DNA from 4 places in the Actinoplanes teichomyceticus ATCC 31121 genome. Region 3 is predicted to be linked to each of the others. Evidence: riboswitches for the same ligand, from Rfam matches in the RefSeq annotation. Region 3 holds a riboswitch; each other region holds the start of a gene.
What was found. Region 3 has a riboswitch for cyclic di-AMP ahead of ACTEI_RS02475 (LysM peptidoglycan-binding domain-containing protein). Riboswitches for the same ligand answer to the same signal wherever they lie in the genome.
Positions count from the first base shown of each region.

Region 1 (2,189 bases), 1.2 Mb from region 3:
TCTTGAGGCCGATCCAGCCGCCGATCACCGAACCGTCGCCGCGTCCCGCGGCCCTGGAGAGCGCGGCCGCAGTCTTCGACGCGGTGGTCGCGACTATGGCCCGCAGGGGCATCTTCCCGTCCGTCACGCCAGCGAGGGTACCGGAACCAAGGGTTACGTCGAGTTGCCGGAAGCCTTGGATCACCGGCCCCCGCCCGATGGCCCGAACGGCCGACCACGTTTGTGCCGGTGGCCGACGTTCCGAAGTCTCGAACGGGTTACCACCTGAGTTTTTGTGTGTTCTGGTTCACGCATTAATGTGAACCCAAAGTAATTGCTCGACTTCTTTGAGTAATGGCATTTGTCTTGTCGAGGTAACAAAATGGACATGATCCGATATGCCAGTCACTTAGCGTGACCAAACCGCGCCTGACGATCATGCGGGAAGTCAGGTACCAAGGATTCACCGGCGGCAACCGCTCGCCGGTCGCACCGGACGGCTCACGCCGAGCCCTGCCCCGGGCCCGAGGGTGCGACGACAGCAGCACCGGATCGACTGACAAGGCATTCGGGGGCAGGGACGGGGGAACCAATCCCGGTCCGCACCGCGCCGAGCGAACATCGGCGGCGCACTGGTCGGACCTCGGGGTGAAGCCGCTCCGGCGGCCGGGCAACCTTCCCGCCCGAACCCGACAGCTAACCTCGCAGGCGTGCCGGAGGGATTTCCTTACCGTGCACGAACACAGTTCGAGCCGGGGCCGCCGCATGTCCGGCGCCGGTACCGTCGCACTGTCCCTGGGTCTCTGCCTCTGCGCCGGTCAGCTGGTGGCCGCGTCGCCCGCCACGGCGGCCACCACCACGACGCCGGTCACCACCGCCGTCACCACGGCGACGACCAGCGCCGCCGCGAAGGTGAAGCCCCGGCTGAGCAACAAGTTCAGCACCCGGAAGCTCCCCTGGGGCTCCACTCTCCGGGTGACCGCCAAGGTCATCGACCCGCGAACCGGCAAGATCGCCAAGGGCACCGTACGGCTCCAGGGCCTGCGCAACGGCAAGTGGGTGACCTGGGACACCGAGACCGTCCGCAACGCCAACGGGACGGTGACCCTCAAGGCCGCCCCGAAGACCACCGCGTACGTGCGGACCCTCTTCACCGGCGCCGCCTACACCCAGACCGCCACCAAGGGTCTGAAGGTCACGGTGAAGGCGAGCGGCGCCAAGGTCATCGCCGAGGCCAAGAAGCACAAGGGCGCGCTGTACAAGTTCGCGGCCGCCGGGCCCAAGCGGTTCGACTGCTCCGGCTACACGATGTACGTCTACAAGAAGGCCGCCGGCAAGAAGCTGCCGCACAAGGCCAACTCCCAGCAGAAGTACGGCAAGGCCGTCAGCAAGGGCAACAAGCGGATCGGTGACCTGATCATCTTCCGCTCCGGGTCGTACGGGTACCACGCCGGAATCTACGCCGGCGGCGGCTACATGTACGACTCGCCGCACACCGGCGCCCGGGTCAGCAAGCGCAAGATTCACGGCAGCAACTACGTCGTGCGCCGCCTGGTCGCCTGATGGCGCCAGGTAAGTAAGGAAGCACCCTCAGTGGGGCGCGACTCGGTTCGGGTCGCGCCCCACTGGCGTTCCGGGTGCCGTGACGGGTCGAGGGTCGCTCCACCTGGGTTCCACAGTCTTCCCTCGCCGAGCCGCGGTGCCGCTCCGCGCCTGCCGTACGGGACCCGGCCATGCCGAACCGGCCCGTGCCGTCGCACCCCGCCGCGCCGCCGGATCGCGCCGTGCCGTGCCACGTTGTGTCGTCGCCGCGCCGGATCGCGCCGCCGCGCCGGATCGCGCCGCCGCGCCGGACCGCGCCGCCGGACCGCGCCGCCGGACCGCGCCGCCGGACCGCGCCGCCGGACCGCGCCGCCGGACCGCGCCGCCGGGCCGCGCTGCGGCGCCGGGCCGCGGCGTCCTTCCCGATCGCGCCTCCGCGTCCTCCACTTCCCTCCCCGGCGTCCTCCACCCCGCCTCCCCGAGGGGTTCACCGGGCTCGATTGCCGGGGCTTTTCCGCCCGCCCCTATCCCATGTCGGAAACCGGACCTGGTGGATCATGCGCTGCCCCTCCACTCCGCGCCACCGCCTGTGAACTGGGATTACGTCCGCGAGAACGGCTCGCGAGTGACCGCTTTCGGGTTGCAGGTGGAGGGAAGTGGAGTAGAGT
Region 1 covers NZ_CP023865.1:1,773,806-1,775,994, forward strand. Annotated here, with positions in the region: gene ACTEI_RS08115 (Mur ligase family protein) at 1-112, opposite strand, end outside; cyclic di-AMP (ydaO/yuaA leader) riboswitch at 578-705, shown strand; gene ACTEI_RS38905 (hypothetical protein) at 798-923, opposite strand; gene ACTEI_RS08120 (C40 family peptidase) at 955-1,542, shown strand.
Region 1: another riboswitch for cyclic di-AMP. It lies ahead of ACTEI_RS08120 (C40 family peptidase); the one in region 3 lies ahead of ACTEI_RS02475 (LysM peptidoglycan-binding domain-containing protein).

Region 2 (2,189 bases), 3.4 Mb from region 3:
CCGTGAGCACCACGTGACCGGCCGCCTCGACTGGTGCGTGTACTGCCTGAACCCGACCTGCGCCGCCTGCCCCGCCGCGGTCCGGCCGTGCCGCCTCTGCCAGGGCACGGTCTGCGGGGACTGTGTGGCGCCCGACGGCCGCTGCCCGGCCTGCTCCGGGCTGGCCAAGGTGGGCGTGTTCGGCCGTGGCCGGTTCGGGGTGTCGCCGGGCGGCGCGGTGTGGCACAACGCCGTGCCGAACGTGCAGGTCACCGTGCGCCAGGAACGGGACTGGTGGACGCTGGAACGCTGGGACCGGTACGACCGGGTCACCTTTCCCCTCGACGTGCACACCGTGCAGGCCCTCAAGGGCTGGCTGGGAGTGCGGTGACCCGGCCGGCGCCGGTGGGTCAGAGCCGGATGCGCTGACCGGGGAAGATCATGGTCGGGCTCTTCAGCCGGCTCTTGTTGAGCTGGTAGAGCGCGCGCCAGCCACCCTTGACGTGGTACTTCCGGGCGATCCGGGCGAGGGTGTCACCGGACTTGACCACGTACGTCTTGCCGGAGGCCTTGGCCTTCTTCTTCGGCGACGCCTTCTGGCGCACGCCGGCCTTCTTGCCGCACACCGGCCACGGGCTCAGGCCCCGCTTGGCGTACAGCTTCTTGGCGATTTTGATCTGCTCGGCCTTGCTGGCCCGGTCGGCGGTCGGGGCGTACTTCGTCCCGCCGTACGCCTTCCAGGTGCTGCGGCTGAACTGCAGGCCGCCGTAGTACCCGTTGCCGGTGTTGATGTGCCACCTGCCGCCGGACTCGCACCGCGCGAGCCGGTCCCAGTTGACGCCGGCGGCGCTGGCCGGGGCGGCCGGCGCGAGCAGCACGCCGGCTCCGGTCACACCCGCGGCGACCAGGCTGAGGGCAGCAAGGCGCGTTCGTCTTCCGATCCGAGACATGAATGATCCTCCACGCCTGCGAGGTGAGCTGTCGGGTTCGGGCAGAGTGGCCCGGCCGTCTCACGCGGCTTCACCCCGAGGCGCGCTCGTTCCAGCGCGCCGGAAAACGTGGGTCCCCCGCTCCTGCCGTCGAGTCGCGTCTGTGGAACGGCGGCAGGATTCGGCGGTCCGTCCACAGTGCCCGCAGCGCGGGACGCTCCGAACGGTAACCACGCCGACCGGGACGCGACCAAGTTTTACGCCCTGAATAGTGACGTTCTTCACGCTAATCAGCCGATTTGATCTTGTTCGCGCCCTAAAAGGACAGGCATGTCGGACAGTGGCGGGGAGGGGGCGCCCCGCGGGTGCCGCGGGCGTGGGTGCCGAGGTCCGGGCCGGGGGCGGGAGTCGTGTTCTTGACAGCGCCGCAACCTGAGCGCAATCATTCAGAAACTTCTACGCGTGGATGGCCGCCATCGGTCTCTTCCAGGCGAGATCCCCCCTGTTTCGCGTACGAACCATCCCCGTCCGCGCTGAATTGTTAGCGCTAACAGCACGTGAAGGAGCCGGCATGAGCCGATCCCGCGTCCGCACCGCCGTCACCGCCGTCCTCGCCCTGCTCCTCGGCGCGCTCGCCCTGCCCCAGCCCGCCGCGGCGGCCACCACACTGATCTACGCCACCTTCAAGGGCGACGCCGCCGCCGACGAGGAACTCTGGATCTACCAGTCGACCAACGGCGGCACGAGTTACAGCACGCTGACCGACACCAACTTCCACGGTCCCACCGGGGTGCTGCGCGACCCGAGCATCCTCAAGCGCAACGGCGTCTACTACGTCGCCTACACGGTGCAGTCGTGGACCACCAACAGCACCTACTTCTCCATCGCGTCCAGCACCAACCTCACCAGCTGGACGAACATCGCCAGCATCCCGGCCGGCGTCAGCGGCGCGAACTACACCTGGGCGCCGGAGTTCTACGTCGAGGGCGGCAGCGTCAAGCTGATCACCAGCGTCGCGTCGACCAGCTGCTCGTTCTGCTTCCGGCCGTACGTCTACACCGCGCAGAACACCGCCCTGACCAGCTGGAGCGGCCCGGCGCAGATGTGGGGCCTGGGCACCAACCACATCGACACGTTCGTGGTGAAATCCGGGAGCACCTGGCACGCCTTCACCAAGAACGAGACCACCAAGTACATCGAGCACTGGACCACCACGGCGAACCTCACCGAGGGCTGGGTGAACAAGGGCACCCTGTTCGCCGCGGGCTACGAGGGACCGTC
Region 2 covers NZ_CP023865.1:5,447,256-5,449,444, reverse strand. Annotated here, with positions in the region: gene ACTEI_RS24060 (hypothetical protein) at 1-370, shown strand, start outside; gene ACTEI_RS24055 (LysM peptidoglycan-binding domain-containing protein) at 390-929, opposite strand; cyclic di-AMP (ydaO/yuaA leader) riboswitch at 928-1,105, opposite strand; gene ACTEI_RS24050 (family 43 glycosylhydrolase) at 1,480-2,189, shown strand, end outside.
Region 2: another riboswitch for cyclic di-AMP. It lies ahead of ACTEI_RS24055 (LysM peptidoglycan-binding domain-containing protein); the one in region 3 lies ahead of ACTEI_RS02475 (LysM peptidoglycan-binding domain-containing protein).

Region 3 (2,189 bases):
CACCACCAGCGTGGTGTCGGTGAGCCGACCGGCCCCGTCCTGCTCGATCAGCTGATGCAGGACGTGCACGCCGATGTCGGACGGAATGGAGTCGAAGCCGCAGGAGTGCACGATCCGCGCGCCGGTGCGGCGGGCCAGCTCGTGGTTGTCGTCGATGCTGGCGCGGGCGAACAGCACCTCGCCGGTGAGGTCGGCGTAGTCGGTGCCGGCTGCGGCGCAGGCGTGCGCGAGGGCGCGGCCGTATTTCGCGTACGGCCCGACGGTGGTGACGACGACACGTGTCCGTCCGGCCAGGGCGGCCACCGCGTCCGGGTCGGTGGCGTCGGCGACCAGGGCCGGCCAGTCGACGTTCAGCCGGGACCGGACAGCTTCCAGTTTCTCCGGTGAGCGGCCGGCCAGGGCGATGCGGGTGCCGGCCGGCGCGTGTCCGGCCAGGTATTCGGCCACCAGCGCGCCGACGAAGCCGGTGGCGCCGTAGACGACCACCTCGAACTCACGTGAACGATCGCTCATGCTCGCCGATTGTGCACCTCGGACCGTGGCGGCGCGAGAGGTGGCGGCCCCGAGCCCCGGTCGGCGCCCGGACACGGAAGCCTGATCCCCCAACGGGCGGACCTCGCTTACCCACTGCGGACGCCGCTATGCCGACGGCCGGAATTTTCCCTCCAACGGCCGACCGCGGCGGCGGTAGGCGCGCCCAGCATCCAAGGAGTCCCGCTGTTATTCACACAAAGGAAGATCAAAGCGGCTAATTTGTGAGAACAACGTCACCGGCCCCGCTTCCGGACCTGGTCAGTTCCGCGCAGTGGTGGCTACCGTCAGCAGTCCGCAATCGCGGGCACCGTGGCCGGAACGCCGAGTCCTGCCTGCTGGTCACGGTCAACAACACACAGGCATGGAGCGGGGGACCCACACGTTCCTCGGCGCGCCCACCGGGCGCGCCTCGGGGTGAAGCCGCACCTGGTGCGGCCGGGCTCCTCGGCCCGAACCCGACAGCTCACCTCGCAGGCGTGGAGGGAAAACTTCATGCTTCACCTGAACAAGCGGGTTCGTCGTGTCCTGTCCCGGCGAGCCCGGTCCCCGCGCGCCCTTTTCCGGAGCGCGCAGGCGCGACCCACGCAGCCCCAGCCGGCGCGGCACCGGCTGCAGCGCGCCGTCGGTCTCACGGTCGCCGGTCTGGCCGGCGCCGTCGGGCTGCTGGCGGTGGAGGCCGCACCGGCCGCCGCCGCCCCGAACGTGAACTGGGATGCCGTCGCCAAGTGCGAGTCCGGCGGGAACTGGCGGATCAACACCGGGAACGGCTATTACGGCGGTCTGCAGTTCAGCCGCAGCACCTGGCGTGCGCACGGCGGCGGCAAGTACGGATCCACCGCCAACCTCGCCTCCAAGCAGGAGCAGATCCGCATCGCCGAACGGGTGCTGCGCAGCCAGGGGATCGGCGCCTGGCCCACCTGCGGCCGGCGCGGTCTCACCAAGGCACGCAGGACCAGCTCGGTGAGCCCTTACCGCCTCGCCTCCTACACCACCCCGCTGAAGGGGACACGCACCTACGTCGTTAAGCGCGGCGACACGCTCTCCGGCATCGCCGCCCGCTATCACATCAAGGGTGGGTGGCGGGCTCTGTACCGCGCCAACGCCAGCCGCCTGAGCAACCCGAACCATCTCCGGGTGGGTCAGCGCCTGGCCCTGTAGGACAGCGGCACAGCGGCTTCCCGGGGTCCGCACGCGGGACCCCGGGAAACGACCCGGCTGACCAGCGCCTGCGAACCCGGCGAGCGCGACACCGTGCTCGGCATCAGCTCGCCGGCCGAAGGAACTCCGGCTGGTCGAGCACCCGCAGCCAGGTCCCGTCGGGCTGGCGGCGGACCACCTGCGCCCGCGCTCCGGCGCCGTCCTTCGGCGGGGTCGAGGTGAGCGCCAGATCACCGCTGATCAGCGTGGGCAGCGGTGGCTCCGGCTCGAACCGGGGCATGCTCGGCAGCAACCGCGCCCAGAGGCTCTGGATCGCGGCGCGGCCGACGGTCTGCCGGCCGGGTGGGAACGCCATCACGGCATCCTCCTCATACAGCGCCGCGAGGCCCTCGGCGTCCTTCGCGTTGGCGCGCTCGACGAAGAGTCTGGTCAGGTCTTCGGGGCGGTAGGCCTTCTCGCGCTCGCTCATGACTCCACCATCGCGTGCCGCACCGCAC
Region 3 covers NZ_CP023865.1:544,150-546,338, reverse strand. Annotated here, with positions in the region: gene ACTEI_RS02480 (saccharopine dehydrogenase family protein) at 1-513, opposite strand, end outside; cyclic di-AMP (ydaO/yuaA leader) riboswitch at 845-1,025, shown strand; gene ACTEI_RS02475 (LysM peptidoglycan-binding domain-containing protein) at 1,027-1,692, shown strand; gene ACTEI_RS02470 (YybH family protein) at 1,796-2,161, opposite strand.

Region 4 (2,189 bases), 140 kb from region 3:
GATGGCGAAGCCGGTGCCGGTGACGTTGATGCACTGCTCTGCGGTGCCGCCCCAGCGGTTGTTCATCACGACGTAGCGGCCGCCGATGGTGGTCGCGCCGTACTGCTCGCAGATCCGCGTGTCGGCCTGGGCGGGCTGGGTGACAACCAGCGTGGTCAGCGCCGTGAGGACGACGGCGGCGGCGACGGTGAGGGAACGGAGGGTGCGTCTCATTGGACAGCTCCTTGGGCCGGGAACCCAACGGGAAATGTGGGAGCGCTCCCAGCGGACGTTACAACACATTGACGTACATGAGAAGAAGGCCGGGCGGCGGGTGGTCTTCCCCCGTCGCCCGGCCTTCCCCGGTACGTCTCGTCGGCTACAGCAGCGACACGTGCACGTGGTCGGTGTGGTCGCTCGGACCGTGGTAGGCGTGCCAGTTGCCGGTGGCCGGGAACCAGATCTGCTTGTACCAGATCACGTAGTAGATACCGAGCCGGTCGGCGTTGCGCACCAGGAACGCCGTGAGGTCGTTGCCGTACCTCATCATCTTGTCGTTGTGCGCGGACGAGAACCCGGTCTTCTGCAGTGACCAGTCGCACGCCCGGCCCTTGGGGTGCTCGAACGGGCCGCCGTCGCGGTGACAGCCGACGAACAGGTTGAACCCGGCTTTGCGCACTTCCTTGTACATGTGCAGGGTGCGCTTGGTGATGCAACCGTTCGTGGTCGGGTCGGTTTGGTTGCAGCTCTCCGGGGAGAAGCCGCCGCTGGAGTTGCGCGGCGCCGGCAACGCCCGCGCCGATTTCGCGTCGACGAAACCGTTGGTGATGGTCTTGTTGATGCCGGTGCTGCCGCCGAGCAGCTCAAGCTGGTCCTGGGCCGAGTCGCGCAGCTTCTTCTGCACCGAGAGCTGCTGCTCCTCGTTCCTGACCTCGGCGTCCAGCCGGGCCTTGTCCGAGGTGATCTTCTTGAGCAGGGTGTTGAGCTCGTGCAGCTTCGCGTCGTGCAGCTTGTTGATCTCCTCCAGGGTGACCGCCTTGTCCAGGAAGTCACTGGAGGAGTCGGCCCGGAGCAGGAAGCTCAGCGAACTCAGGTTGCCGATCTGGTACTGCTGGCGGGCGATCTGGTTGACCTCCGGAACCAGTTGGTCCCGCCGCTGCTCCGCGGCCTTGATCTGGGTGGCGAGCGCCTTCTGGTTCTTCTTCGAGGCCGAGACCGCCGCCTTGGCGTTGACGAACCGGCGGTTGGTGGACTCGATCTGCTCGGAGAGGTCGTCGCTCTCGTCGCCCTCGGCGGGGGCCGACGAGCTGCCGCCCGGAGCGGCGTGTGCCGGCGTGACCGGCGCCACAAATATTGTGGTGGCCACGAGCGGCGCCAGGGCAAGCATCAGCCACCGGCGGGGACGTGCGGTCATCAACAATCCTTCCTAGTCACCGCCGACCGGGTTAGCTGACGGGTTCGGGACGGAAGCTATCCCTACCGCATAATGCGGATTCACCCCAACTACCTGGTTCCCCGGCTCGCCTTTCGGCGATTGAGCGGCGGCCTGCCGGCAACTCGGGGGCGGTGCCGTCCTGGCAGGACCGGCGGTCAGTTTACCCGAGATACGGCGCGGCATCAGGACCCCGAAATCCAGCAAATGCGTTACCTGGCAACGACTTTCTGTAATCGCATCACGACTCGTGACCGGCCCGTCGCAATGGGTACGAGAACTGTCGATTCCTCGATCGAGTGGGTATGGTCGGTTCCGGTTCCCACCCGGGGACCGCCGCCTAATCGCACGCATGAGCGAGCCGGGGATCCACATTTCTTCCGGGGTGAATCCGCGTCAGCGGTAGGGATTTCCTTCGTCCCGAACCCGTCAGCTAACCCGGCCGGCGGCCGACGGAAGGAAATTGCCAGTGCAGCATGAGACTGCGCGGCGACGATGGGCGGCCGTACTCGCGCTGCTGGTCGCCGCATGCGGGCTCGCGGGCGCCGCCTCGCCGGCCGCCGCGGTGCCCCGCCCCCTCGCCGCGCCCGGAGAATCCGGCGACGACGGTGAGGGCGGCACCAAGACCCTGCTCGACAAGCTCGACGACGCCTCCAAGGGCTATGTGACGGCCAAGGCCAAGCTGAAGACGTCCAAGGAGCAGCAGACCCGGCTCGCCGCCGAGCTGAAACGGCTCGACGCGGCCCTCGGCCCGCAGCAGCAGGCGCTGAACCAGTAC
Region 4 covers NZ_CP023865.1:402,646-404,834, forward strand. Annotated here, with positions in the region: gene ACTEI_RS01840 (glycoside hydrolase family 12 protein) at 1-213, opposite strand, end outside; gene ACTEI_RS01845 (coiled-coil domain-containing protein) at 359-1,393, opposite strand; cyclic di-AMP (ydaO/yuaA leader) riboswitch at 1,399-1,530, opposite strand; cyclic di-AMP (ydaO/yuaA leader) riboswitch at 1,739-1,875, shown strand; gene ACTEI_RS01850 (coiled-coil domain-containing protein) at 1,881-2,189, shown strand, end outside.
Region 4: another riboswitch for cyclic di-AMP. It lies ahead of ACTEI_RS01845 (coiled-coil domain-containing protein); the one in region 3 lies ahead of ACTEI_RS02475 (LysM peptidoglycan-binding domain-containing protein).